One region of the Cobetia sp. 14N.309.X.WAT.E.A4 genome, then DNA from elsewhere that is predicted to be linked to it. Evidence: riboswitches for the same ligand, from Rfam matches in the RefSeq annotation. Region 1 holds a riboswitch; the other holds the start of a gene.
The links. Region 1 has a riboswitch for thiamine pyrophosphate ahead of thiC (phosphomethylpyrimidine synthase ThiC). Riboswitches for the same ligand answer to the same signal wherever they lie in the genome.
Positions count from the first base shown of each region.

Region 2: another riboswitch for thiamine pyrophosphate. It lies ahead of OW493_RS02690 (ABC transporter ATP-binding protein); the one in region 1 lies ahead of thiC (phosphomethylpyrimidine synthase ThiC).

Region 1 covers NZ_JAPNXT010000006.1:82,775-86,178, forward strand. Annotated here, with positions in the region: gene OW493_RS09960 (TIGR04282 family arsenosugar biosynthesis glycosyltransferase) at 1-496, shown strand, start outside; TPP riboswitch at 649-787, shown strand; gene tenA (thiaminase II) at 930-1,589, shown strand; TPP riboswitch at 1,780-1,920, shown strand; gene thiC (phosphomethylpyrimidine synthase ThiC) at 2,047-3,404, shown strand, end outside.
Region 2 covers NZ_JAPNXT010000001.1:619,610-623,013, forward strand. Annotated here, with positions in the region: gene OW493_RS02685 (ABC transporter permease) at 1-618, opposite strand, end outside; gene OW493_RS02690 (ABC transporter ATP-binding protein) at 615-1,367, opposite strand; TPP riboswitch at 1,429-1,542, opposite strand; gene OW493_RS02695 (hypothetical protein) at 1,668-2,627, shown strand; gene OW493_RS02700 (potassium/proton antiporter) at 2,749-3,404, shown strand, end outside.

The DNA.
Region 1 (3,404 bases):
GCAACCTGAGCTGGCAGCCCTGCTGACGGACCTTGAGGATCAGTTGCGTGCAGAGAGCATGGCGGCATATGGCAAGCGAATCACGCTCGAGGCACAGCCACAGGGTGGGCTTGGGGAGCGCATGCATCAGGCCATGCTGCGCCACCTGCCCGCAGGCCCCGTGCTGCTGATGGGCTCTGACCTGCCCGCATTGGACAGTCAACGTCTGCGCGAGGCGGCGCGGTGCCTGCATGACCATGAGGCGGTGCTGCAGCCCAGCGAAGACGGGGGATACGGATTGATTGGCCTGAAAGCAGCCTGCCCGGCGGCCTTCCAGCTGGATCACTGGAGCCATGCCGACGTGAGCCGGGAGACTCTTGCACTGCTGGCTCAGGCAGGCAGAAGCGTCGGTTGCCTGCCTGTCAGCTGGGATGTCGATGAGCCTCACGATCTGGTGCGCCTGAGGCGACACTTCCCAGCCCTGATGGCGAACCTCTCCTCCTGTCAGCCTGCATGACATCTTTCCTGCAGCGCATGACACGCTTCCCGCATCGCAGGAAGCCCTTTCAGCATCGCAGAAGGCCTCCCAAAGTCGCATGGGTTTTAGGGCGGCAGAGGCTTTTCCTGCACCGCAGGACTGTTACACTCGAGATATCGTGACGTCTGAGTCACAGCTTGACGGGGTGCCGGTAAGACCGGCTGAGATGTCATTCGCACTGTTCGAGGCCTTGCATCGAGGTGCGTGAATGACGATCCCGCCGAACCTGATCCGGTTAGTACCGGCGTAGGGATCAAGCGCGAAGTGTTGCCGCACACCATCTTCACCTCTTCCAGGTGAACGCCGCACCTCCCCCGCTTTTTCCCTGCAGATTGCCGGACCTGACCACGCTCGAGCCAGACCTTTGCCACTCCATCACGGATTGGCAGCACGCTCACCGAGGGATGCGTCGATGCCCAGCTTTTCAGACCTGACCAGTGCCTGCGCCGAGGAATGGCGCGACTATCTCGAGCATGACTTCGTTCGCCAGCTCGGGGAAGGTCGTCTGCCAGAGGAGTCCTTCCGCCATTACCTGCAGCAGGACTACCTGTTCCTGATCCACTTCGCGCGCGCCTGGGCGCTTGCCGCCTACAAGAGCCGCACCCTCGCGGAGCTGCGTCAGGCCACGGCCAGTCTCGACACCATTCTCAATACCGAGCTCGACCTGCATATCGGCTACTGCAGCGAGTGGGGCATCAGCGAGGATGACCTGAGTGAGCTGCCGGAATCCCGCGCCACCCTGGCCTATACCCGTTACGTACTGGATTGCGGCCAGCGCGGCGATCTTCTCGATCTTCACGTGGCGCTCGCGCCCTGCCTGATCGGCTACGGCGAGATCGCCGAGTGGCTGCTGGATCAGGACACCACCGAGATCGAGGACAATCCGTACGCGGACTGGATCGCGATGTACTCCAGCGATGAGTTCAAGGAAGCGGTGGACGCCGAACGTGAATGGCTGGACGCTCGGCTCTCGGAGGTCTCGGAGCGCCGGCTGGGCGAACTGGTGGATGTCTTCCGCGATGCGACACGTCTCGAGATCGACTTCTGGCAGATGGGGCTTGATCGCGACTGATCCGTGGCAGGCCGTCGCCTGACAGGCCGCACCAGCGCGAACGGAAGATTCATCGATTTCCATGGGCTTGGGGACGTGGTCCTCTCGCCAATCATCCAGACACACCACAGGCCATCAGAGCCTGAATGCGAGCACGATGACCTGGGCCAGCACAACGCTCAGCACAGGTCATGCCCGCATTGAACTCTGAGCACGCTTGACGGGGTGCCGGTGGAACCGGCTGAGATCCTGCATGCATCACCTCGCCGCCAAATGGGCGAGGCTGCCAGCAAGGGGTCCCGTGGAACCTGAACCGGTTAGGACCGGCGTAGGAATCAAGCTGATGGTCAGCCGCTGCCCGCGGCCGCCTCGCTCCCGGGCCACCTGTTGGCAAGGAGTCGGCGATGGCCATCCTCTCCCTGCGCACGGTCTTCCCATGATGACGTCTGCCGTGACGTCGCCCTTTGAGGAGACCTGCATGAGCACTACCCCCACGACTCAAGATCCGCAAGCCACCAACGCCGCAGAACCGTCGCTCGCCCCCCAGCCTGAAGCTGCGCCGAAGGCGCGCGCACGTGCCGGTCGCAAGGATGGCAGTCGCCATCTCGCCAGCGAAGCCCGCGTCGACGCCGCCGCCATCGCGCCGCTGAGCGGCTCGCGCAAGATCTATATCGAAGGCTCTCGCCCGGACATCCGCGTGCCCATGCGCGAGATCGGCTGCTCGCCGACCCAGACCTCCAGCGGTCTGGAAGAGAATCCGCCGATCGTCGTCTACGACACCTCCGGCCCCTACACCGACCCGGCGGTCGAGATCGACATTCGTCGCGGGCTGGCGCCACTGCGCGAGAAGTGGATCGAGGAGCGCGGCGATACCGAACAGCTCAATCAGCTGAGCAGCGAATATGGTCGCGTGCGCCAGGCCGACCTGCGCCTGTCGTCCCTGCGTTTCGAGCTGGACCACCGCCCGCGTCGTGCCCTGCCGGGCAAGAATGTCACCCAGCTGCACTATGCGCGCCAGGGCATCATCACGCCGGAGATGGAGTACATCGCGATTCGCGAGAATCAGCGTCGTATCGCGCTGCGTGAGGAATATCAGGGCAGCGACTCCGTCGAGAGCATTCTGGGCCACCAGCACCCGGGCCACAGCTTCGGCGCCAACCTGCCCGACGAGATCACCGCCGAATTCGTGCGTGAGGAAGTCGCGCGTGGCCGCGCCATCATTCCCGCCAACATCAATCACCCGGAAAGCGAGCCGATGATCATCGGCCGCAACTTCCTGGTGAAGGTCAACGGCAACCTGGGCAACTCGGCGGTCACCTCCTCCATCGAGGAAGAGGTCGACAAGATGACCTGGGCGATCCGCTGGGGCTCCGACACCGTGATGGATCTCTCGACCGGCGCCAACATCCACGAGACCCGTGAATGGATTCTGCGCAACTCTCCCGTGCCCATCGGCACGGTGCCGATCTATCAGGCGCTGGAGAAGGTCGATGGCGTGGCCGAGAATCTTGATTGGGAGATCTTCCGCGACACGCTGATCGAGCAGGCCGAGCAAGGCGTCGACTACTTCACCATCCACGCCGGCGTCCTGCTGCGCTATGTGCCGCTGACCGCCAGCCGCGTGACCGGCATTGTCTCGCGCGGTGGCTCCATCATGGCCAAGTGGTGTCTGGCGCATCACGAGGAAAGCTTCCTCTATCGCCACTTCGAGGACATCTGCGAGATCTGCAAGGCCTACGACATCAGCCTGTCACTGGGCGATGGCCTGCGCCCGGGCTCGGTGGCCGATGCCAATGACGCCGCCCAGTTCGGCGAACTCGAGACGCTCGGCGAGCT
Region 2 (3,404 bases), on a different contig from region 1:
CATCAGATAGCCGAGGCCCTGACTTGCGCCGGCCCACTCACCGATGACGGCCCCGATGGGAGCGGCTGTCGCTGCCATGCGCACGCCGGAGGCCAATGCCGGCAGCGCGGCGGGCAGTTGGACATGCAGCAGCAGTCGCCACGGGCTGGCGCCCAGGGTGTGGGCGAGATCCAGCCATCCCTGAGGGGTCTGGCGCAGGCCGTCGTAGCCGGTGGAGGCCACGGGGAAATAGATGATCAGCGTGGCCATCACGACCTTGGAGAGCATGTCATAGCCCAGCCACAGCACCAGCAGTGGGGCGATCGCGAACAGCGGAATCACCTGGCTGATCAGCAGCAATGGCAGCAGGGTGCGCCGCAGACGGGGGATGAACGCCAGTGCCAGCGCGGTGCTCAGCCCGAGAAGGACCCCCAGTACCAGCCCGCCAAGAATCTCGGCGAAGGTGATGCCGGCGTGGTGTGCCAGCATCGGGGCCTGACGGACCAGCACCTCCGCGACTGCCAGTGGCGCTGGCAGGATGTAGGGCGGCACGGCCGTGGTGATGATCACCAGTTGCCAGAGTCCCAGCAGGACGGCGGCGCTGATGGCGAGATGACGCAGGGCATGCAGGCGTTTCATGGCGTCTCCTCGCCGTCGCGCAGGCGTGTGATCAATTCGGACTGGGCCTGCTGCAGGGCGGGCAGGTCCAGCGGCACCGGGCGAGGCGGCGAGAGCCCCGGCAAGCGGTCGAGCACTGCCCCCTGCTGGCTGTCGCGGCCCGGACGCAGCACCAGCAGTTGGTCGGCCAGGCGCAGCGCCTCGAGCGGGTCATGCGTGACCATCAGCACGGTGCGTCCGTCCAGCAGCCGGCTGGCGAGATCATGCAGTTCGAGTCGCGTGATGGCGTCCACTGCGGAGAAGGGCTCATCCATCATCACCACCGGAGCCTGCTGGTAGAGCGTTCGCGCCAATGCGACGCGTTGGCGTTGCCCGCCGGAGAGGGCGTCTGGCCAGGCCTGCTCGCGCCCCTCCAGACCCACCGCTGCCAGCAGTTCGCGAGCCCGCTCGGTATCGCGAGGGCGACGATGGAGATCATCTCCCAGACACAGGTTGTCCAGCACCCGGCGCCAGGGCAGCAGCAGGTCCTGCTGCGCCATCCAGGCGACGCGACCCGCCAGTGGCTTGCCATCATCGGTGGTGAGTTCCAGCGTGTGATGGTCGGGCATCTCGAGGCCGGCCAGCAGGCGCAGCAGTGAGCTCTTGCCACAGCCCGAGCGGCCCAGCAGGGCCGTCCAGCTTCCGGCATCCAGACGCGCCGACAGATCACGAAACAGCGTATGGCTGGCGTAATCGATGCGGGCGTTGTTGAGGGAGAGTCCCAGCGACACAGTGTCATCCGTGGTCAGGCGGCATGCCGAGGGGAGGAAGCACGCAGGGCGCCTGACGCTTGGGCAGGTGACCGGAATTCCCTCCGCCGGTATCAACCGGATCAGGTTCCAGGGGTTGCCATGCGACGTGACGCATCGGCTCTCAGCCCACTTTCGGGCACCCCCATCCAGGCCGACAGTGTACCGTCACCTGCCCGCCGGTTGCATCCCTGCCATCGTCGGGGTGGCTGTCGTGTGGCTATGCTGCATGGCCCGGTGTTGGGTATGCTATCGAGGTATCGCAGCCTCAAGGAGATCAACATGCCTGATACCCCGGATCTCTCGACCTGCTCCAGCGGTTATCCCGTGCCACCGCGGCGACCCGTGATGCCAGACGCGACATCCGTGCCCAATGGCTGGCCGGAGGATGCGCTGACTCGCCGTCTTTCCACCTATCTGGGGCATGCGCTGGAGCCGCTGGCACTTGCCTGGCCGGATAGTGCCAACTGGTTGTGGCGACAGCGTGGCGGCACCCCCGGCCTGATCAAGCTGGCGCGGACCGGCCCGGATCACGACCCCTTCTGGCGAGCGATGCGCGGTGTCTTCGGCGCCGATCGCTGGGCGCAACCTGAGGCCCTGACACGGCTGGCGGGCGCGCTGCCGGCGCGTTTGCCCATCCCTCCGCTGCCGCTGACCTATCTGGGGCGTCTCGATGGCGCGCCCGTCTGGCATCTGCCGTGGTCCAGCGGTCAGCCCAGTGATCTCAGTGACACCTTCTGTGAGTTGCTGGGAGATCAGGTCGGGCGGCTGCATCAGGACACCGTGTCCGGCTTTGGCCAGCCCCTTGCCCAGCCCATGCCGTTGCTGCATTGGAATGCCCGCGTGACGCGTTTTCTCGCGCGCCATCCCCTGTCACACGAGCTGGGGGACCTGCCATCACGCACCTTCTCGCATCCCGCTCGCGCCGTCTGGAGTCTGCCGGACCTGCGCGCGGACCAATATCTGTGCGCCGCCACCGGCTGGGTATGGAGCGACTGGGAGGCACTGGTGTGGGCCCCGATCGAGTTCGACTGGGCACTGATCGAGTTGTTGCTGGAGACGCCGAGTCAGCGTGAGGCCTTCCTCGCCGGTTATTCGCGTCATGGGCGCATGGTCGATATCGACGGTCAGCGTGAGCTGTGCCGAGCCCTGTTGTGGGCGATGGAAGCCTTCGGTCCGACCCGCTACGCCGAGCTGGCGGCAGCCCCGGCCTGGGTGTCGCCGAGAAGCCTGACATGTTGATCGCAAGTCCATGAATATTTGAGAAATTTCTCTGCAGCCTCGTCGCTGACATGGAATACTGTCTCTGGGCCGTCGCAGACGTGATTCGAGACTTGGTGCCGGGAATGGCGGGGGAGCACACGTGGTAGAGAATCTGAACTATTACTTCTTGCTGGCGGGCATGCTCATCGCCTTGAGCGTGCTGGCAAGTCGGGTCTCGGCTCGTCTCGGCATGCCCCTGCTGTTGCTGTTCCTGGGACTCGGCATGCTGGCGGGGGAGGATGGCGTGCTCGGCATCCAGTTCGATGATGCCTCTACCGCGTACCTGATCGGCAATCTGGCGTTGGCACTCATTCTGCTCGATGGCGGTCTGCGCACCCGTCTCTCGACCTTCCGCGCGGGTCTCAAGCCGGCATTGGTGCTGGCGACCGTCGGGGTCTTCATGACCAGCGGGCTGGTGGGGCTGCTGGCCATGTGGCTGTTTGACCTCACCCTGATCGAAGGCCTGCTGGTCGGGGCCATCGTCGGCTCTACCGACGCCGCGGCGGTCTTCTCGCTACTGGGCGGGCAGGGGGTGCACCTCAACGAGCGGGTCGGGGCGACGCTGGAGATCGAGTCCGGTACCAACGACCCGATGGCCATCTTCCTCACCATCACCCTGGCCGAGATACTGACCGGACAGCTGTCGGGGGTCGCCGCCGGACTCATGAGCTTCGCGCTGCAGTTCGGGGTCGGTGCGGGCATGGGGATCGCCGGTGGCTGGTTGATCGCCCGTCTGATGCGCTATCTGGATCTGGC